DNA from 3 places in the Novosphingobium sp. BL-52-GroH genome. Region 2 is predicted to be linked to each of the others. Evidence: predicted binding sites of a transcription regulator. Region 2 holds the regulator's gene; each other region holds the start of a gene.
What was found. The regulator LexA, encoded in region 2, represses DNA repair genes until DNA is damaged. The targets are predictions, from matches to a motif close to GTTCCNCNCTTGTTCT.
Positions count from the first base shown of each region.

Region 1: a site for LexA is predicted at 2,203-2,218, ahead of recA (recombinase RecA). Genes of this name have one in related genera too.
Region 3: a site for LexA is predicted at 4,225-4,240, ahead of uvrA (excinuclease ABC subunit UvrA). Genes of this name have one in related genera too.

Region 1 covers NZ_CP171152.1:3,394,416-3,400,047, reverse strand. The annotation lists gene ACFFDA_RS28980 (glutathione S-transferase) at 1-374, shown strand, start outside; gene recA (recombinase RecA) at 1,054-2,127, opposite strand; gene ACFFDA_RS28970 (ATP-binding protein) at 2,260-4,680, opposite strand; gene ACFFDA_RS28965 (DUF2062 domain-containing protein) at 4,677-5,270, opposite strand; gene smpB (SsrA-binding protein SmpB) at 5,287-5,632, opposite strand, start outside.
Region 2 covers NZ_CP171152.1:361,104-366,735, forward strand. The annotation lists gene trpD (anthranilate phosphoribosyltransferase) at 1-513, shown strand, start outside; gene trpC (indole-3-glycerol phosphate synthase TrpC) at 526-1,314, shown strand; gene moaC (cyclic pyranopterin monophosphate synthase MoaC) at 1,496-1,981, shown strand; gene ACFFDA_RS14320 (molybdopterin molybdotransferase MoeA) at 1,978-3,195, shown strand; gene lexA (transcriptional repressor LexA) at 3,308-3,997, shown strand; gene ACFFDA_RS14330 (ComEC/Rec2 family competence protein) at 4,064-5,632, opposite strand, start outside.
Region 3 covers NZ_CP171152.1:1,221,968-1,227,599, reverse strand. The annotation lists gene ACFFDA_RS18395 (IS1182 family transposase) at 442-1,872, opposite strand; gene ACFFDA_RS18390 (hypothetical protein) at 1,969-2,358, shown strand; gene ACFFDA_RS18385 (hypothetical protein) at 2,471-2,926, opposite strand; gene ACFFDA_RS18380 (hypothetical protein) at 3,188-3,577, opposite strand; gene ACFFDA_RS18375 (hypothetical protein) at 3,662-4,096, opposite strand; gene uvrA (excinuclease ABC subunit UvrA) at 4,252-5,632, shown strand, end outside.

The DNA of each region.
Region 1 (5,632 bases), 520 kb from region 2:
CGCTGGACGGCGGGCGCGAGATGTGGACCCGGGACAAGTGGCGTGCCTTCATGCCCCGGCTCCAGCGCTGGATGTCGTTCTGGGAGGCAGCCGGCCGCGCGAACGGGCTTTCGGCCGATGCGGGATTCCTGCTCGGGACCGAAAATGCAGGCGTCGCCGACATCGTCACTGCAACGCTGTGGTCGACGATGGGTGACCGTTTCCCGCCGATCGCCGCCATGCTCGCCCAAGTGGCGCCTTTCACGGCAGCGCTGGTCCGGCGGATGCAGGAGGTTCCGGCACTGGCTGCGCTCGAGGTCCGGACTTTCGAGGGCTATGGCGATGCCTATTGCGGCGGGGAGATCGAAAAATCGCTGCGCGCGGTGCTTGAATAAGGCGGTCGCGACAAAAATGGCGGCGGCCAGGAACGGATTGGACGCTTCGATGTTATCGAGTGTGAAGGCCGGCGCGGCTCTTCCCCCCACCCCTCCCGATCTGCGCCGGCCGACTTTTTCCCGAAAATCCGATGACGCATACCAAGAGCCGGGACCCCGGCTTCCTCGGTACGGCAGGGCTTGCCAACCGCTCGTTGGCGCTTCGATCAGCCGAAGCACAATTTGGAAATGCGCGTCGCAAGACGGACGAACCTCCCCAACGAGAGGGTTGGGGGTTTTCAGGCCTATGGGCGGTGTTCGTCTGGAGCTTTCGCCTCGCGCGTCTTCCCCGGTTCGGCCGGGTGCGAAGGCAACGCAGCCCCGTCTCAGCGGCGCGGCGCGGTATTAAGACTAGCGGCGAAGCCGCGCCCGAAACGGGATGACTTTCGTCAAATCGTCGTTGCGGCCGAGCCGAAGCCCGAGGAATAGACCCAGGGCCGGCATAAACCGCTCTGGGTTGCGTCCTCCGGGCTTCCCCGGGGTGGCAACGACGAAAGGGAGGCAACTTCGCGCCATCTCTCTCCAAAGAAGGCCCGCAACCCCCGCTTTTGCAGGACCGACGCCCGGCCAGGCCCCCGATACAGAAAACCCCGGCACGAAGGCCGGGGTTCCTGTTTCATCGCTTCGGGAGCGCGACGGCTTATACGTCGTCTTCCTCGGACGGACCCGCCATCATTTCCTCGGCAAGACCTTCGGTCTTGGCGCGGATCGCCTTTTCGAGACGGTCGGCGACTTCGGGGTTCTGCTTCAGGTAGGTCTTGGAGTTCTCACGACCCTGGCCGATGCGGACCGAATCGTAGCTGAACCACGCGCCCGACTTCTCGACGACGCCGGCCTTGACGCCGAGGTCGAGGATTTCACCGATCTTGGAGACACCCTCGCCATACATGATGTCGAACTCGACCTGCTTGAACGGAGGGGCGACCTTGTTCTTCACCACCTTCACGCGGGTCGCGTTGCCGACGACTTCGTCGCGGTCCTTGATCGCGCCGGTGCGGCGGATGTCGAGGCGGACCGAGGCGTAGAACTTGAGCGCGTTGCCGCCGGTGGTCGTCTCGGGGTTGCCGTACATGACGCCGATCTTCATGCGCAGCTGGTTGATGAAGATCACCATGCAGCGCGAACGGCTGATCGAGCCGGTGAGCTTGCGCAGCGACTGGCTCATCAGGCGGGCCTGAAGACCGACGTGGCTGTCGCCCATCTCGCCTTCGATTTCGGCGCGGGGAACGAGCGCCGCGACCGAATCGACCACCAGCACGTCGATCGCGTTCGAACGGACCAGCGTGTCGACGATTTCCAGCGCCTGCTCACCCGTATCGGGCTGCGAGACGATCAGTTCGTCGATGTTGACGCCCAGCTTCTTGGCATAGACCGGATCGAGCGCGTGTTCTGCGTCGATGAAGGCGGCGGTGCCACCGGTCTTCTGCGCTTCGGCGATGACGTGGAGCGCGAGCGTGGTCTTGCCCGAGCTTTCCGGGCCGTAGATCTCGATCACGCGGCCGCGCGGCAGGCCACCCACGCCGAGCGCGATATCCAGGCCGAGCGAGCCGGTCGAGATCGCTTCGACCTGCATCGTCTCCTTCGAGCCCAGCTTCATCGCCGAGCCCTTGCCGAATGCCTTGTCGATCTGGGCCAGCGCTGCTTCGAGCGCCTTTTGACGGTCCATTGCGTCCTTTTCCTTGCCTTCCTGGATCAGCTTGAGCTGAGCAGCCATGTCTCTTCCCCTTTGCTACCGGGCTGACCGGAAAGGTCAACGTCACGAAGGGCTATGTATTCCCTTTGTTCCACTAGAACAAGAGGGGAACTTCGGCAGATTTCCGTTTTTTAACGGCCCGCCGCCGCCGAATCAGCGTTGCGCCATGCGCGCGAGAACTTCCCCGACTTTTTCTGACAGTTGCTGCACCGAGAACGGCTTGGGCATGAACCAGGCGTTGGTGATGCCGATCTGCTTGCGCAATTGCTCCTCGGCATAGCCCGACATGAACAGCACCGGCAGATCGGGGGCGAAGCGGCGAATCTCGCGGGCCATCGCCGGGCCGTCCATCGTCGGCATGACGACGTCGGAGACGACGATGTCGAACTTGAGGCCATCCTGCACCAGTTCGAGCCCCTCCTCGCCGTCGCGCGCGCAAGTGACCTTGTAGCCCTGGCGCGTGAGCGCGCGCTCGGCGACGATGCGGACCGGGTCCTCGTCCTCGACCAGCAGGATCGAACCGCCGCCCGCCCACTGGGTCGGCGGCGGCTCGGGCTTGGCCTGCACGATCTCGGGAGCGCTGCCGGGGGCGACATGGTGGACCGGCAGGTAGACGGTGAAGCGCGTGCCTTTTCCGGCCTCGCTCTCGGCGAAGATGAAGCCGCCCGACTGCTTGACGATGCCGTAGACGGTCGAGAGGCCCAGGCCCGTGCCCTTGCCCTGCTCCTTGGTGGTGAAGAACGGCTCGAAGATCTTGCCGAGGATTTCCGGAGGGATGCCCCCGCCGGTATCCTCGACGATGAGCGCGGTATATTCGCCCGCCGGGATGATCTCGCTGCGCATCGCGCGCACGTCGGTGGTGGTGACCTTGCGAGTGGCGAGGACGAGCCGTCCGGCACCGTCGCCGCGCGACTGCATGGCGTCGCGCGCGTTGACCGCGAGATTGACGATGACCTGTTCGAGCTGGGTCGGGTCGGCGCGCACCGGACCCAGATCGCGGTCGTGGGTGACGACGAGCTGGATCTTCTCGCCGATCAGGCGGCGCAGCATCTGCGAGATGTCGGCGACGATGTCGGGGAGCTGCAGCGTCTCGGGCCGTAGGGTCTGCTGGCGCGAGAAGGCGAGGAGCTGGCGGGTCAGCGAGGCGGCACGGTTCGAATTGGCCCGGATCTGCTGGATGTCGTCGTAGTCCGAGTCGCCCGGCGTGTGGCGCATCAGCATGAGGTCGCAAGTCCCCAGGATGGCGGTCAGCACGTTGTTGAAATCGTGCGCGACACCGCCTGCAAGCTGGCCGACCGCCTGCATCTTGGTGGCCTGCGCGACCTGGCGCTTGAGGCGGATTTCCTCCGACGTGTCGGTCAGGCCGAGCAGCACCGCCGCCTCGCCCAGACCGCGCACGCCAGCGAGGCTGAGCGAGACCGGGTCCTCGGGCTGGGCGACGAGGCGGACCGCGAGGTCGCCGGCAGCCGCCGGGCCTTGCGCGAAGCGGCGGATCGCCTCGGACAAGGCGCGCTTGTCGTCCTTGACGACGAGGTCGGTCGGATAGGTCGGCGGCTCCTGCTGCTCGTGACCGGCGGCGCGCATGAAGGCGGGGTTGGCGAAGAGCAGGCGCCCGTCGCGGTCGGCCATGGCAAGGCCCAGCGGAAGCTGGCTGAGCAGGGCTTCGAGGTGCGGCGCCGAGCCGGTACCGCCGGCGCTGGCGCCGATGCCCTGTCCGGCCTCGACCACCAGCATCAGCGAAGGCGTGGTGGCCGGGTCCGGGTCGGCCGGAAGGTCGGGATCGGCGACGGGCACGTGGTAGAGCACCAGCGCCCCGCCGCGACCGCCATCGCGCGCCCAGCCGATCCGTTCGCCCTCCTCCTGGCTGAGCAGGGCGACGAAGTCGGCGCCGGTCATGTCGGCCTTGGCATCGCCGAGGGCACGCTGGGCGAAGCCGGCGCTGGCGGCGCGGATCGAGCCGTCGGGATCGACCAGCGCGGCGGCGATGCCGGCCTTGGCGAGGCCGCGTCCGAGCTTGCCATCTAGCTGGGTGACGAGTTCGGCCACCGGGTCGGTGGCGCTGATCGAGGAGATTCGCCAGACGAGGAAATCGTCGCCGCGGCCGGCGCGGCGCACGTCGGCGCGCCAGTGGCCGCCTTCCTCGCTGGCGATCTCGGCCGTCCCGTGCCCGTCACGCCAGGCGCGGCGAGTGGCGTCGGCGAGGCGTTCGAGCGAGGCGTGGGCGACAGGCAGGCGCGGCGGTGCGCTGCCGGCACCGAACCAGGCCTCGAAGCAGGGATTGGCGCAAGTCAGGCGACCGGCGCGGTCGGTGATGGCGACGCCCATGTCGGGCCGCTCGATCGCGGCGACGGTGACCGACCAGTCGGGCTGGGCGAATTCGGCATCGACCACGGGCGCCCGCCGGTTCGAGGCCATCCAGCCGAGCGCGCCGAGCACGGCCATGGCGGCGACGAAGACCACCATCAGCAGGGCATCGCCCGAGACCAGCCAGACCAGGCCCGCGCTCACCAGCAGGGCGACGACGACGACCAGGACGTCGGGAAAGGACCCGGCTCTATCGGCACGCGCCGTCATGCAGGCGCGTCCGACTGGGTTTCCGGCACGACCTTGCGGATCGCCGGCCGCAGCCGGCGGGCGTGGTGCTTGCGTCCGATCCACCAGCGCCAGAACCACATCGACAGCACGTAGCTGACGACGGCGGCGATCACCGACTGGATGAACAGGCCGATGACCACCGAGGGCGCCGTGTCCGACAGCAACCAGTGCCACCACTGCTCCAGCCCCGCCCCTTCGCGGACCATGGCATTCACCGTCGCGATGTCGGCGTGATAGCCGAAGGTGTTGCCGATCGCGACCGCAAGCGGAAGGATGACCAGCAGCGTCGTGAACGGGTTGCTGATGAACGTGACGGCCGCGGCCAGCGGGATGTTTCCGCGGAACGGCACGCACAGCAGCGCCGCCCCGACGATCTGGACGCCCGGGATCAGCGCGAAGATGCCGATGAACATACCCACGGCCATTCCGCGCGGCACCGAGCGGCGGGTGAAGCGGAACAGTTCCTGCCGCTTGGCGAAAGGCCGCGTGAAGCGATTGCCTTCCAGCTGCGAATGCGTCGGCATCTGCCGGTGCAGCCAGACGGACATGCGGTGAAGCAGCGCGCTCATGCCGCGATCGCCCCCCTCACCCGTGGTCGCGCATGATGCGGGCCTGGTCGCGCTTCCATTCACGGTCCTTGATGGTGGTGCGCTTGTCCGCCGCGTTCTTGCCCTTGGCGAGCGCCAGTTCGACCTTGGCGCGGCCGCGGCTGTTGAAGTAGATCGAGAGCGGCACCAGGGTCATGCCCTTGCGTTCCACCGCGCCCTGGAGGCGGGAAATCTCGCGCTCGTGCAGCAGCAGCTTGCGCGGCCGCTTGGGGACGTGGTTGAAGCGGTTGCCGTGGCTGAACTCGGGCACGTTGGCATTGACCAGCCAGCATTCTCCTCCGCGGATCTCGGCGAAGGATTCGGCGATCGAGCCCTCGCCGAAA
Region 2 (5,632 bases):
AAGGCGCTCGGCCGGCGCACGATCTTCAACCTGATGGGCCCGCTCGCCAATCCCGCGCAAGTCTCGCGCCAGTTGGTCGGCATCGCCCGCCCCGCCTACGTGCCGATCTACGCCGAGGCGCTGCTGCGCCTGGGCACCGAGCACTCGATGGTGATCTCGGGCGACGAAGGCCTCGACGAGCTGAGCCTTGCCGGCGGCAACGAAGTGGCCGACGTGCGCGGCGCCGAGCTGTCGATGCGCCGCGTCAGTCCGCAGGACGCGGGCCTCGCCATCGCCCCGGTCGCGGCGATCCGCGGCGGCGACCCAGCCTACAACGCCGAGGCCCTGCGCCGCCTGCTGATGGGCGAACCCGGGGCCTACCGCGACGCCGTCCTGCTCAACGCGGCGGGTGCCCTGCTCGTCGCGGGCGAAGTGGAAAGCTGGACCGAAGGCGTCGAGGAAGCCGCCGAAACCATCGACAAGGGCCTCGCCAAGGCCCTGCTCGACTGCTGGATCGCGGCGACGCGCGCCTGAAAGACGACAAGCATGACCGACAAGCTCACCGAGATCTGCGACACCAAGCGCGAGGAAGTCGCCGCCCGCAAGGGGCTCGCCACGATCGCCGACCTCGACGCCATCGCCACCCAATCGACCGCCCCGCGCGGCTTCGAGGCAGCCTTGCGCGCCAAGGCGGCAACCGGCTTCGCACTGATCGCCGAGATCAAGAAGGCGAGCCCGTCGAAAGGCCTGATCCGCCCCGACTTCCGCCCCGCGGAACACGCGGTCGCCTACGAAAAGGGCGGCGCCACATGCCTCTCGGTGCTCACCGACGCGCCTTACTTCCAGGGCCACGAGGACTTCCTGATGGACGCTCGTGCCGCCTGCACGCTGCCGGTCATCCGCAAGGACTTCATGGTCGACCCCTGGCAGGTCGCCGAGACCCGGGCGATCGGCGCGGACGCGATCCTCATCATCGTCGCCGCGCTCGACGACACGCTCATGGCCGAAATCGAGGCTGCCGCGCTGGAACGCGGCATGGACTGCCTCGTCGAAGTTCACAACGAACTTGAGATGGAGCGGGCAAGTCGCTTGAAATCGAGGCTTATCGGTGTGAACAACCGAGACCTGAAGCGCTTCGTCACCGACATCGGGACGACCGAGCGCCTTGCCCCGCTCGCGCCTGAAGGCACCCTGCTGGTGAGCGAGAGCGGCATCAACACATACGCCGACCTCCAGCGCCTGGCCTCCAGTGCGCGGACTTTCCTCGTCGGCGAAAGCCTGATGCGCCAGCCCGACGTCGAAGCCGCCACGCGCGCGCTCCTGACGGGCGCCTGAACCACCCCGTAACCCCGGTCGCGCGCCCTCTGTCCTACCGCGTCAGGATGTGTCATCGAAGCGGCATGAAGTCCCCTGCCCGCCCTCGTCCCGTCCGCAAGATGGCATGTCGGACCGCCCTTCGTCTTACGGTCCTGGACAGTGTAAACCGTGTAAACCTGTTCGGGATCGATCGCGTAACATGAGCAAATCCCTCACCCATATCGATTCGGATGGCACCGCGCGCATGGTCGACGTGGGAGCAAAGGCGGAAACGCAGCGTATCGCGGTCGCCTCGGGGCGGATCGAGATGTCGGCGCAGGCCCTCGCCGCGATCCGGGCCGGCGACGCGCCCAAGGGCGACGTGCTGGGCACCGCGCGCATCGCCGGGATCATGGCCGCGAAGCGGACCTCCGACCTCATCCCGATGTGCCACCCGCTGATGATCGACGCCGTCAACCTGGACTTCGCGTTCGAGGCCGATGCGATCCGGGCCACTGCGACAGCCTCGCTGACAGGCAGGACGGGCGTGGAAATGGAAGCAATGACAGCCACTTCCATCGCACTCCTGACAATCTACGACATGGCCAAGGCGCTCGACAAGGGCATGGTGATCGGCGCGATTCGCCTTGTCGAGAAGCGCGGCGGCAAGTCCGGTCACTGGCAGGCGGAGGGCTGGGGCGCATGAGTTCCGCCCCGCTCCCGCTGGAAGAGGCGCAGGCCCGGCTGCTTGCGCTCACGGCCCCCCTTTCGATCGAACACGTCGACGTCGAGGGGGCTCTCGGCCGCTATCTCGCCGAGCCGTTGCAGGCGCGCCGCACCCAGCCCGCAGCGGCGCTGTCGGCGATGGACGGCTATGCGGTCACTGCCGGAGACCTTGCCGGTCCTTGGCGCATCGTCGGCGAAAGCGCTGCCGGCCATCCCTATCCCGGCATCGTCGCGAGCGGCGAGGCGGTGCGAATCTCGACCGGCGCGATCCTCCCGCGCGGGGCCGAGGCGGTGATCCTGCAGGAAGACCTCGACCGGCGCGACCGCGACCTCGTCATGACCGGCGAGCCGCCCGAACCCGCGCACAAGCACATCCGCCCCTGCGGCATGGATTTTGCCGAAGGCGCCGAAGTCCTGCCCGCCGGCACCCGCATCGGCCCGGCCCAGGCGGCGCTCGCGATGTCCGCCGGGCACAAGCACCTTCCCGTCCACCGCATGCCGCGGATCGCCGTGATCGACAGCGGCGACGAACTCGCCTCCGATCCGGAGCTGTGCGGCCCCCACCAGATCCCCGCGAGCAACGGTGCCATGCTGCTCGCGCTCGCCCGCTCGCTGACGGTGGAAGCGAACCGCATCGGGCCCGTGGCGGACACGATCGCGGCACTCACCGCAGCCTTCGATGCGGCGTCGACAGCGGACGTCATCGTCACCAGCGGCGGTGCCTCGGTCGGCGACCACGACCTCGTGCGCCCTGCGCTCGAGGGGTGGGGCGCCAGTCTCGATTTCTGGCGCGTCGCCATCAAGCCGGGCAAGCCGATCCTCGTCGCGACCCGCCAACGCGATGGGCATAGGCAGATCATCCTGGGACTTCCGGGCAATCCCGTGTCGAGCTTCGTGACCGCCTATCACTTCCTCCTCCCGCTGCTGCGCCGGATGCTGGGGGCTGGCGAGGCACTGCCGATGCGGATCACCACCCGCCTCGGCACTCCGGTCCGCGCCAACGGGCCACGCCGGGAATTCCTGCGTGGATGGTGGGACGGCGAAACCGTGGTGCCGCACGCGATACAGGACAGCGGCGCCCTCGCCTCGCTAGCCGCCAGCAACGTACTGATCGATCGACCCGCCCGCGCACCTGCCGCAGAGCCCGGTGACGAAGTGCGCATATTCCTGCTCCGGAATGGCGGTATCGCCTGAGGCATTGCTTGACGCAGTTAAATTCGTTGCTTAATTGTTCTCGCAATGTTCGCGATAGGAACATTCCCGGCCGAAGGGACCTTCGCCCGGTCGCAACGAGAAGGCAGCGACAATGTTGACGCGCAAGCAGCACGAATTGCTCCGTTTCATCCAGGCCCGGCTTGAGGAAAGCGGCATCTCCCCCAGCTTCGAGGAGATGAAGGAAGCGCTGGACCTGAAATCGAAATCGGGCGTGCATCGCCTGATTTCGGCGCTCGAGGAACGCGGTTTCATTCGTCGCCTGCCCAATCGTGCCCGCGCCCTCGAAGTCTTGCGCCAGCCTGACGACACCGGCACCAGGGCCCCGCGCCCCGCGCCGGCCAACAGCAACGACGACACGCCCGGCCGCACGCCCCAGCGCGCGCCCGAAGCAGCCAACGACGTCATCGAGATTCCGCTGCATGGCCGAATTGCCGCCGGCGTTCCGATCGAAGCGCTCGAAGGGCAGTCATCGCTGTCGGTCCCTGCGGCATTGCTCGGCTCCGGGGAGCATTACGCCCTCGAAGTGTCCGGGGACTCCATGGTCGAGGCAGGTATTCTCGATGGCGATTTCGCACTGGTGAAGCGCACCAACACCGCCCGCGACGGGGAAATCGTCGTTGCCCTGATCCGCGGCGAAGAAGCGACGCTCAAGTACTTGCGCCGGGAAAACGGCATGGTCCGCCTCGATCCCGCCAACGCCGCCTACGAACCGCAGATCTACGGCCCCGACGAAGTCGAAGTCCAGGGCAAGCTTGCAGGACTGCTGCGGCGCTATCACTGAAACGAGGTGTCGCGGCACGAGCCCCGTGCGAACCTCAGTGCAAGCTCCCTGACGATTTCCGACCGATCATCGAGGCGGGTCGGGAATGGTCGCTGGCCCCGGTTCCGAGGGGCGCCACCAACCGTGTTCGCCCTCGCCATCCGCGACGGTGGCCAACCGCCGCTCGGACAAGTGCACGGCAAGTCCGCCGGTTCGGTTCAGCAGGCCCCGGTCCGCCTTGAACCAGCGGGGGCGGCAACTGCCCGGAAGCCAGCGATCGGAAATCACGATGTCGCTGCGATCGCAGGCCGCCGCGAGAGCGCGCTCGGGCACCGCGTCCCGCCCGCGCGATACCAGCAGGCGCCAGGTGCCGCCTTCGCGCTTCAGTGGGAGCGCGCAGAAATCGCGGTTGCAGTGCGCTCCGGGCCAGCGATTGAGCGGTACGGGATCGCCTTCCATGCCGGCCAGTTCGCGCAAGTTGTCGCGCGCATAGCCTTCACCGCCGTCACGCAGGACGAACAGCCGCTGGCCACCGGCCTCGACCAGGCCGACGTGGCGCCCGTCTCCGGAGACCAGGATATCGGGCGGCGAAGCGACGGCGAGCAGTCCCGCGCCAAGCAGCGCAGGCGGAAGGCCGATCCAGCGGACCCGCCCGCTCCACAAGCCGATCCACAAGCCTCCGGCCACGAACACCAGGAAGGCACCGTTCGCCCCGGCCGGCAGGATCGCCACGGCGCCCGGCCGCGATGCAAACCAGTGAGCCAGGCCGGTCAACAGGTCGATCGCGCTCTGCGCCAGCCACCATAGCGGCCAGCCTGCTCCCAGCACGTCGAGGACCAGGGCACCGGCAAGCAGGGGCATGACCACGAACGTCGTCAGCGGAATGGCGAGGACGTTCGCCAGGGCGCCGTAGATGCCCGCGCGGTGGAAGTGGAAAAGCCCGATCGGCATGAGCACGAGGTCGATGACGATGCCGGTCAGAAGCAACATCGCCAGGTGGCGCAGCGCCCGCGCCGCCAGCAATTCGTCCCGCGGGGCGACGAAGGCACGCACGGGGCCGGCCGTGGTGAGCGCGACCAGCGCCAGCACCGCGCCGAAGCTCATCTGGAAGCTCGGCCCGGTAACAGCCTCGGGCCAGAGCAGCATGACGCAGAACGCCGCGACGGCCAGCATCCGCAACGACAGGGGTTCGCGACCCAGCGCCAGCGCCACGAGAACCAGCAGCGCGCCGATGCACGATCGTACTGTCGGAACTTCCGAACCGGAAATCAGGGTATAGGCCACGCCGGCCAGCGCCCCGACCGCTGCGGCCACCATCGGCAGGCGGACGCGCAGGGCGAGCCAGGGGAACAGCGCCAGGACGCGCACGACCAGGACGTAGATGGCGCCGACTACGGCGCTGACGTGCAGCCCGCTAACCGAAAGCAGGTGCGCAAGCCCGGAGTCGCGCATCGCCTCGTCGTCGGCTTCGGTGATGCCGCCCCTGTCGCCGGTGACGAGCGCGCTGGCTATGCCGGCCCGCTCCTCACCGATTCGCTCGCGGATGTGGTCGGACAACGCCCGGCGCAATCCCGACAGCCTGCCACCGCCCGGCTCTCCCTGCCGCACGACCTGCACCTCGCCGAGAGCCGAACCGCTGCCGGCAATTCCCGAGAA
Region 3 (5,632 bases), 860 kb from region 2:
TCAATGTCCGAGGAGGGTTTTCCGATACGGAAGATGATAAATCTATCGGTAGATATCACGCTTTTGTATATAAAATAAACATGTCCATCATTAGATGATGTTGAAGACAGATAGCTAATCTGATCGAATTCATCGGGTGTATTTATATTATTGCGACATTGTTCGATTTTTCTCGATAAAAAATCGTTCGGACGAATTGATATCTTTTTAAGATCAAACCCTCTGTCTGGTGGCGATAGTTTACTAGGGAAGTCGTCGCATGGCCTATGCTGGCAACCGCCGCTGATAAGGACAATTGCCAGTACGCTGGGATTCAATCGCATATTGAGTTTGTTCATTCTCTACCTGTGCAATGGTCACTGAATGACCGCAACGGGTGGAGGCTGTGTGAAAACGCGTTGTCTGTTTTTGAAGTAGCAGGCGCGTGGTGGCTCCTTCGGCTCAGCCTTTCATCGCCGCGATCATCCTCGGGGCGCCGAGCATGTTGATCGCGCGCTTCATGTTATAGGCGAGGACGTGGAGGCTCATTTCAGTTCCGACCTTCTCCAGGGTCCGGGTCTTGAAGTGGCTTCTTCCCATCCAGTCCTTGATTGTGCCGAACACGTGTTCGACGGTTCGTCGTCGGACGCGCATGGCGTCGGGCATGCGCTCGAGCCTTGCCTGCATCGTCTCGATCACGTGTTCGTGCTCCCACCGCTTGATCCGCCGTTCCTTGCCGGTCGTGCATTGCGGCTTGATCGTGCAAACGCCGCAATGACTGGACCAGTAGGCATGGAGCCGCAGGCCATGTTCGACTGTGGTAAAGCGGCGGGGGAGCGTTTCTCCCGCAGGGCAGCGATAGCTGTCTGTGGCCTGCTCGTAGCGGAAGTCCTGCTTGCCGAACCGTCCGTCAGCCTTGGCTCCGGAGGTAAGCGGCCTGGGACAGATCGCGGTAATGCCTTCTTCCTCGCAGGCCAGCACCTCGACGCCTGAGAAGTAGCCGCGGTCGGCAAGTACGGTCAGTTCGTTCGATCCGATCGCCGCGCGTGCCTTGCGGCCCATGTTCGCCAGTTGCGAGCGGTCATGACCGACATTTGTCACCTCATGCGCCACGATCATGTGACTGTCGGCATCGACCGCCGCCTGGAGGTTGTAGCCGACCAGCCCCGTTCCCTTCCCGGCACTTGCCATCGCCCGTGCATCCGGGTCGGTCAGCGAGATCTGACGGTCAGGTGCGTCCGCCACCACACGCTCCATCTCCTGAAGCTCGCGCATCTGGCGACGTAGCGCCTCGAGCCGTTCGCCAAGTCGCTTGGTGCGGACCTGCGCCACCACGTCCTCCTGCCGGTCAGCAGTGTCGAGCAGGCCGAGATAACGCTCGATGCTCGCCTCGATCTGCTCCATCCGCCGTCGGATTGCTCCAGGGGTGAAGTTCCTGTCGCGCGTGTTCACCGCCTTGAACCGGCTGCCGTCCACCGCCACGGTGCCGCCAGCGATCAGCCCCAGCTCGCGGCACAACACCACGAACCGGTGGCAACTCGCCCGGATCGCCTCGCCGCTGTTGCGGCGGAAGTCTGCGATTGTCTTGAAGTCGGGCGCCAGCTTGCCTGTCAGCCACATCAGCTCCAGATTGCGTCCAGCCTCGCGTTCAAGCCGGCGGCTCGACTGCACCTGGTTGAGATAGCCATAGAGGTAGAGCTTGAGCATCGTTGCCGGATGGTACCCCGGACGGCCTGTCGCCGCCGCATCGCCAAAGCCTAGCGCTGACAAGTCCAGCTCGTCGACGAACACGTCGATCACCCGAACCTGGCTGTCCTCGGCAACGTAATCGTCAATGCAGTCCGGCAGAAGCTGAACCTCCCGCCGATCACAACCCTCGATGAAACGCCCCATCTCACGCCTTCCCAAACAGGCATAAAACATAGCAGATCACCGCGTTTTCACACAGCCTCGGTGGAAACCTGCCGCTTAGAGGCATACGGTTGGTATATGAAAATCGCCGCATACGCTCTTGTCATCAGCATCGCCGGTGCTGCTTACCAGCCGACACGAGCCGAGAATTTGAGCGATAATGCGCTGCCTCATGCCTGCAGTGACGTAGTGGTAATAGGGCGAGTAAAGAACGGCGAGCAGACACCGGTCGAAAACGCTGAAGATATATTAGGACATAGTTGGGTAGAAGCGACCATGAAGGTTCGTAAGGTGGTCGTTGGTCAGAATTTGCCGCAGGTAATTCCAGTCTTGTATTTCGCGCATGTCCCGATGCGGGAAGATCGCGACTTTATGTTTGTGCTTGCCAAAAACGAGGCTGGCGCGTGGGAGATCAAGACCGGGCAGCTAATGTCCACTCGTCCTCACTTGAAGCCAAGCTGCGATTGAGTGTCTGAAAAGGGGCGTATTCGGTCAGGCCAGTTTTCTTTTCGCGCGGCGAGCACCGGACGGGCCGCTACAGAGCGCAGCGCTCGGCGTCCTGAGGTGCCGAAAGGGGTGGTTAGTTGCCTTTAGCCCTAACCGCTTTCCGTATTGCTCGGGGGATACGAATCCATGCGAGGAGCATGTTACCTCCATATAGCCATAGAAATGCAAACGTCGCGTATCTTGCAGAGCCTGCAACCCCGTCGTTTGCGAAGCCAAAGAGAAAAAATATACCGGCGGCGACAACGCAAAAAATCAAAGCATGCAAGCTGCGCAAATCATATTTAAGAATACGTCCTTGAGTGCTTTCTTCGATCCAAAATGCTCCTTTCTCATATGCGACCATTGAGAGCCAGCTTGGACCAAACGCATTCTCGAACAGAGAAGTATGAAACGCACGGTACCCGACACGTTCTTCTGTGAGAGGCTTTCGTTGCTGATCTAACAATGCCTCGATCTGGTCCAACGCTTCTTCGCCGGAGGTGTTGCCGATGTGCGTTGAGCCGCGCAGATGCCATATATTGTCCAGCATAACTGCGGCTTTACCGTGGTATCGCGATGTCCGCTATGAGGGCGGTGACGGAATTTCCGCTGTCGGCGTCGCGGAGGCCTAAAGCGGACTTTCCGCTGACGCCCCGAACCGGAAAAGTGCGCCTCGAAAGCAGGAGAGCGTCATCCACGACGCCGCGCGACGATACCAAGCTCGCCGCTGCGTGTGCCGGGCCCCATTCCCCGAGCGCAGGGCTGCATGCCCGCCAGCCCGCAGCATTCACCGGGCAGTTCGGCGATGCCCCTACCGCCTGTCGCAGCGGTCGTAATAGCCCGCGCGGCAGGCGTCGACGTCCTGGCGCCATTCGGCCATCGCGCGGTCGTACTGGCGGCGCTGGCGGGCGTAGTCCGCGCGGGCGGCGGCATAGTCGCGAAGGTCGGAGGCCGGGGCATCGTCGTCGTCGTCGCGCACGTCGCGGGTTGCGGCATGGTCGCGCCAGCCTTGCGCGTAGCCGGCGTCGCGCTTGCGGACATAGTCCAGCTGCGCGCGGTTGAGGCGGCGGATCGTCTCGCGGTCGCGCGCGGCGGCTTCCGGCGTCATCGTGGGGTCGTGCGGGTCGTCCGCCAGAACGGGAGTGGAAAGGACAAGCGCGATCATCACGCCCGCCAGCCGTATCTTGCGCGAAACCGCCATTGCACTCGAACCCCGTCAACCCCGATGGCCGATTGTGACGGCAGCGGGGCGCGAATGCAAAGCGGTTGCGACGAGCGGTTGGCGTCAGTCGCCGGAACCGGGGAGAGTGGGGTCCGCGGGGCAGCGAGCGGCATCGCCGTTCCAGCAATAGGGGTTGCGGCGTTCCCACTGGGTGCGGTCCTGGCGATAGGCCTGTTCGGCCTCGTCGTGCCGGGCGAGGGCATCGGCATAGCGCGCACCCTCGCGCTCGGACTGCATTTCGTTGAGGGCCACGGCGGTGTCGTGATGGTCTTCGCTGGCCCGGTTGGCCTCCACTTGCGCGCGGGCGGCGGCGGCCTGCTCGGCGTTGAGCATCTGGCGGCGGGCGGCGGCGTCGCCTGCATCGCCTGCATCGCCGGTGGCGGCGGCGGGCTCGTCTGCCGGCGCGCCGGCCTGCGCGAACGTGGCGGCCGGAGTGGCCAGGGCGCAGACCGCGAACGCGGCGGAAAGGTCGAACATGAGGCGCGGAAGCGTGCGCATGGGCTATCTCCTGTCGTTGATGCCTTTGCGGGAACAACGCGGTTCGTCGCGCCGCCGTTCCCCGGCCCTTGCCTCATGCCCGGGGCACCCCATCTTCTGCGAAACCCGCGCGGCCCTCTTGATGAGGGCGAACAAATCTGGAACATACCGCCTCCATGAGTCTCACCCACATCACCGTGCGCGGCGCGCGCGAGCATAACCTCAAGGGCTTCGACATCGCGCTCCCGCGCGAAAAGCTGATCGTCATCACCGGGCTGTCGGGCTCGGGCAAGTCGAGCCTGGCGTTCGACACGATCTACGCCGAAGGCCAGCGCCGCTATGTCGAGAGCCTCTCGGCCTATGCGCGCCAGTTCCTGGAAATGATGCAGAAGCCCAACGTCGAGCATATCGACGGGCTCTCCCCCGCGATCTCGATCGAGCAGAAGACCACCAGCCGCAACCCGCGCTCGACGGTGGCGACCGTCACCGAGATCTGGGACTACATGCGCCTGCTGTGGGCGCGCGTGGGCATTCCCTATTCGCCTGCCACGGGCCTGCCGATCGAGGCGCAGACCGTCTCCAACATGGTCGACCGGGTGATGACCCTGCCCGAAGGCACGCGGGCCTACCTGCTGGCCCCCGTGGTGCGCGGCCGCAAGGGCGAATACCGCAAGGAACTGGGCGAATGGCAGCGCGCCGGCTACACCCGCGTGCGCATCGACGGGGAATTCTACCCGATCGAGGACGCCCCCGCGCTCGACAAGAAGTTCAAGCACGACATCGAAGTGGTGGTCGACCGCATCGCCGTGAAGGACGGCATCCAGACGCGGCTGGCCGACAGCTTCGAGCAGGCGCTCAAGCTGGCCGAGGGGCTGGCGTACATCGACCTTGCCGACACCACGGTGGCGGAACTGGCCGGCGAACCCGCGCCGGCGCCCAAAAAGCGCGGCAAGGCCAAGGCCGCCGAAGCCGATACGGGCGAAGCCGCCACCCCCGCCAAGGGCATGAAGAATGCCGGCCTCCCCGCCAACCGCATCGTCTTCAGCGAAAAATTCGCCTGCCCCGTCAGCGGCTTCACGATCGAGGAGATCGAGCCGCGCCTGTTCTCGTTCAACGCGCCGCAGGGGGCGTGCCCGGCCTGCGACGGCCTCGGCGAGAAGCTGCTGTTCGACCCGCAACTGGTCGTCCCCAACGAGCACCTGACGCTCAAGCAGGGGGCCGTGGTGCCCTGGGCCAAGTCCAACCCGCCCAGTCCCTATTACATGCAGGTGCTCTCCAGCCTCGCCGCGCACTTCGGGTTCGACCTGACGACGCCGTGGGACGCGCTGAGCCCCGAGGTGAAGATCGTCATCCTCTACGGCACGGCGGGCAAGGCGGTGCCGCTGACGTTCAAGGACGGGCGCAAGGAATATACCGTCAACAAGCCGTTCGAGGGCGTGATCGGCAATCTCAACCGCCGCCTCATCCAGACCGACAGCGCCTGGATGCGCGAGGAGCTGACCAAGTTCCAGACCGCGCAGCCTTGCGAGACCTGCGAGGGCAAGCGCCTCAAGCCCG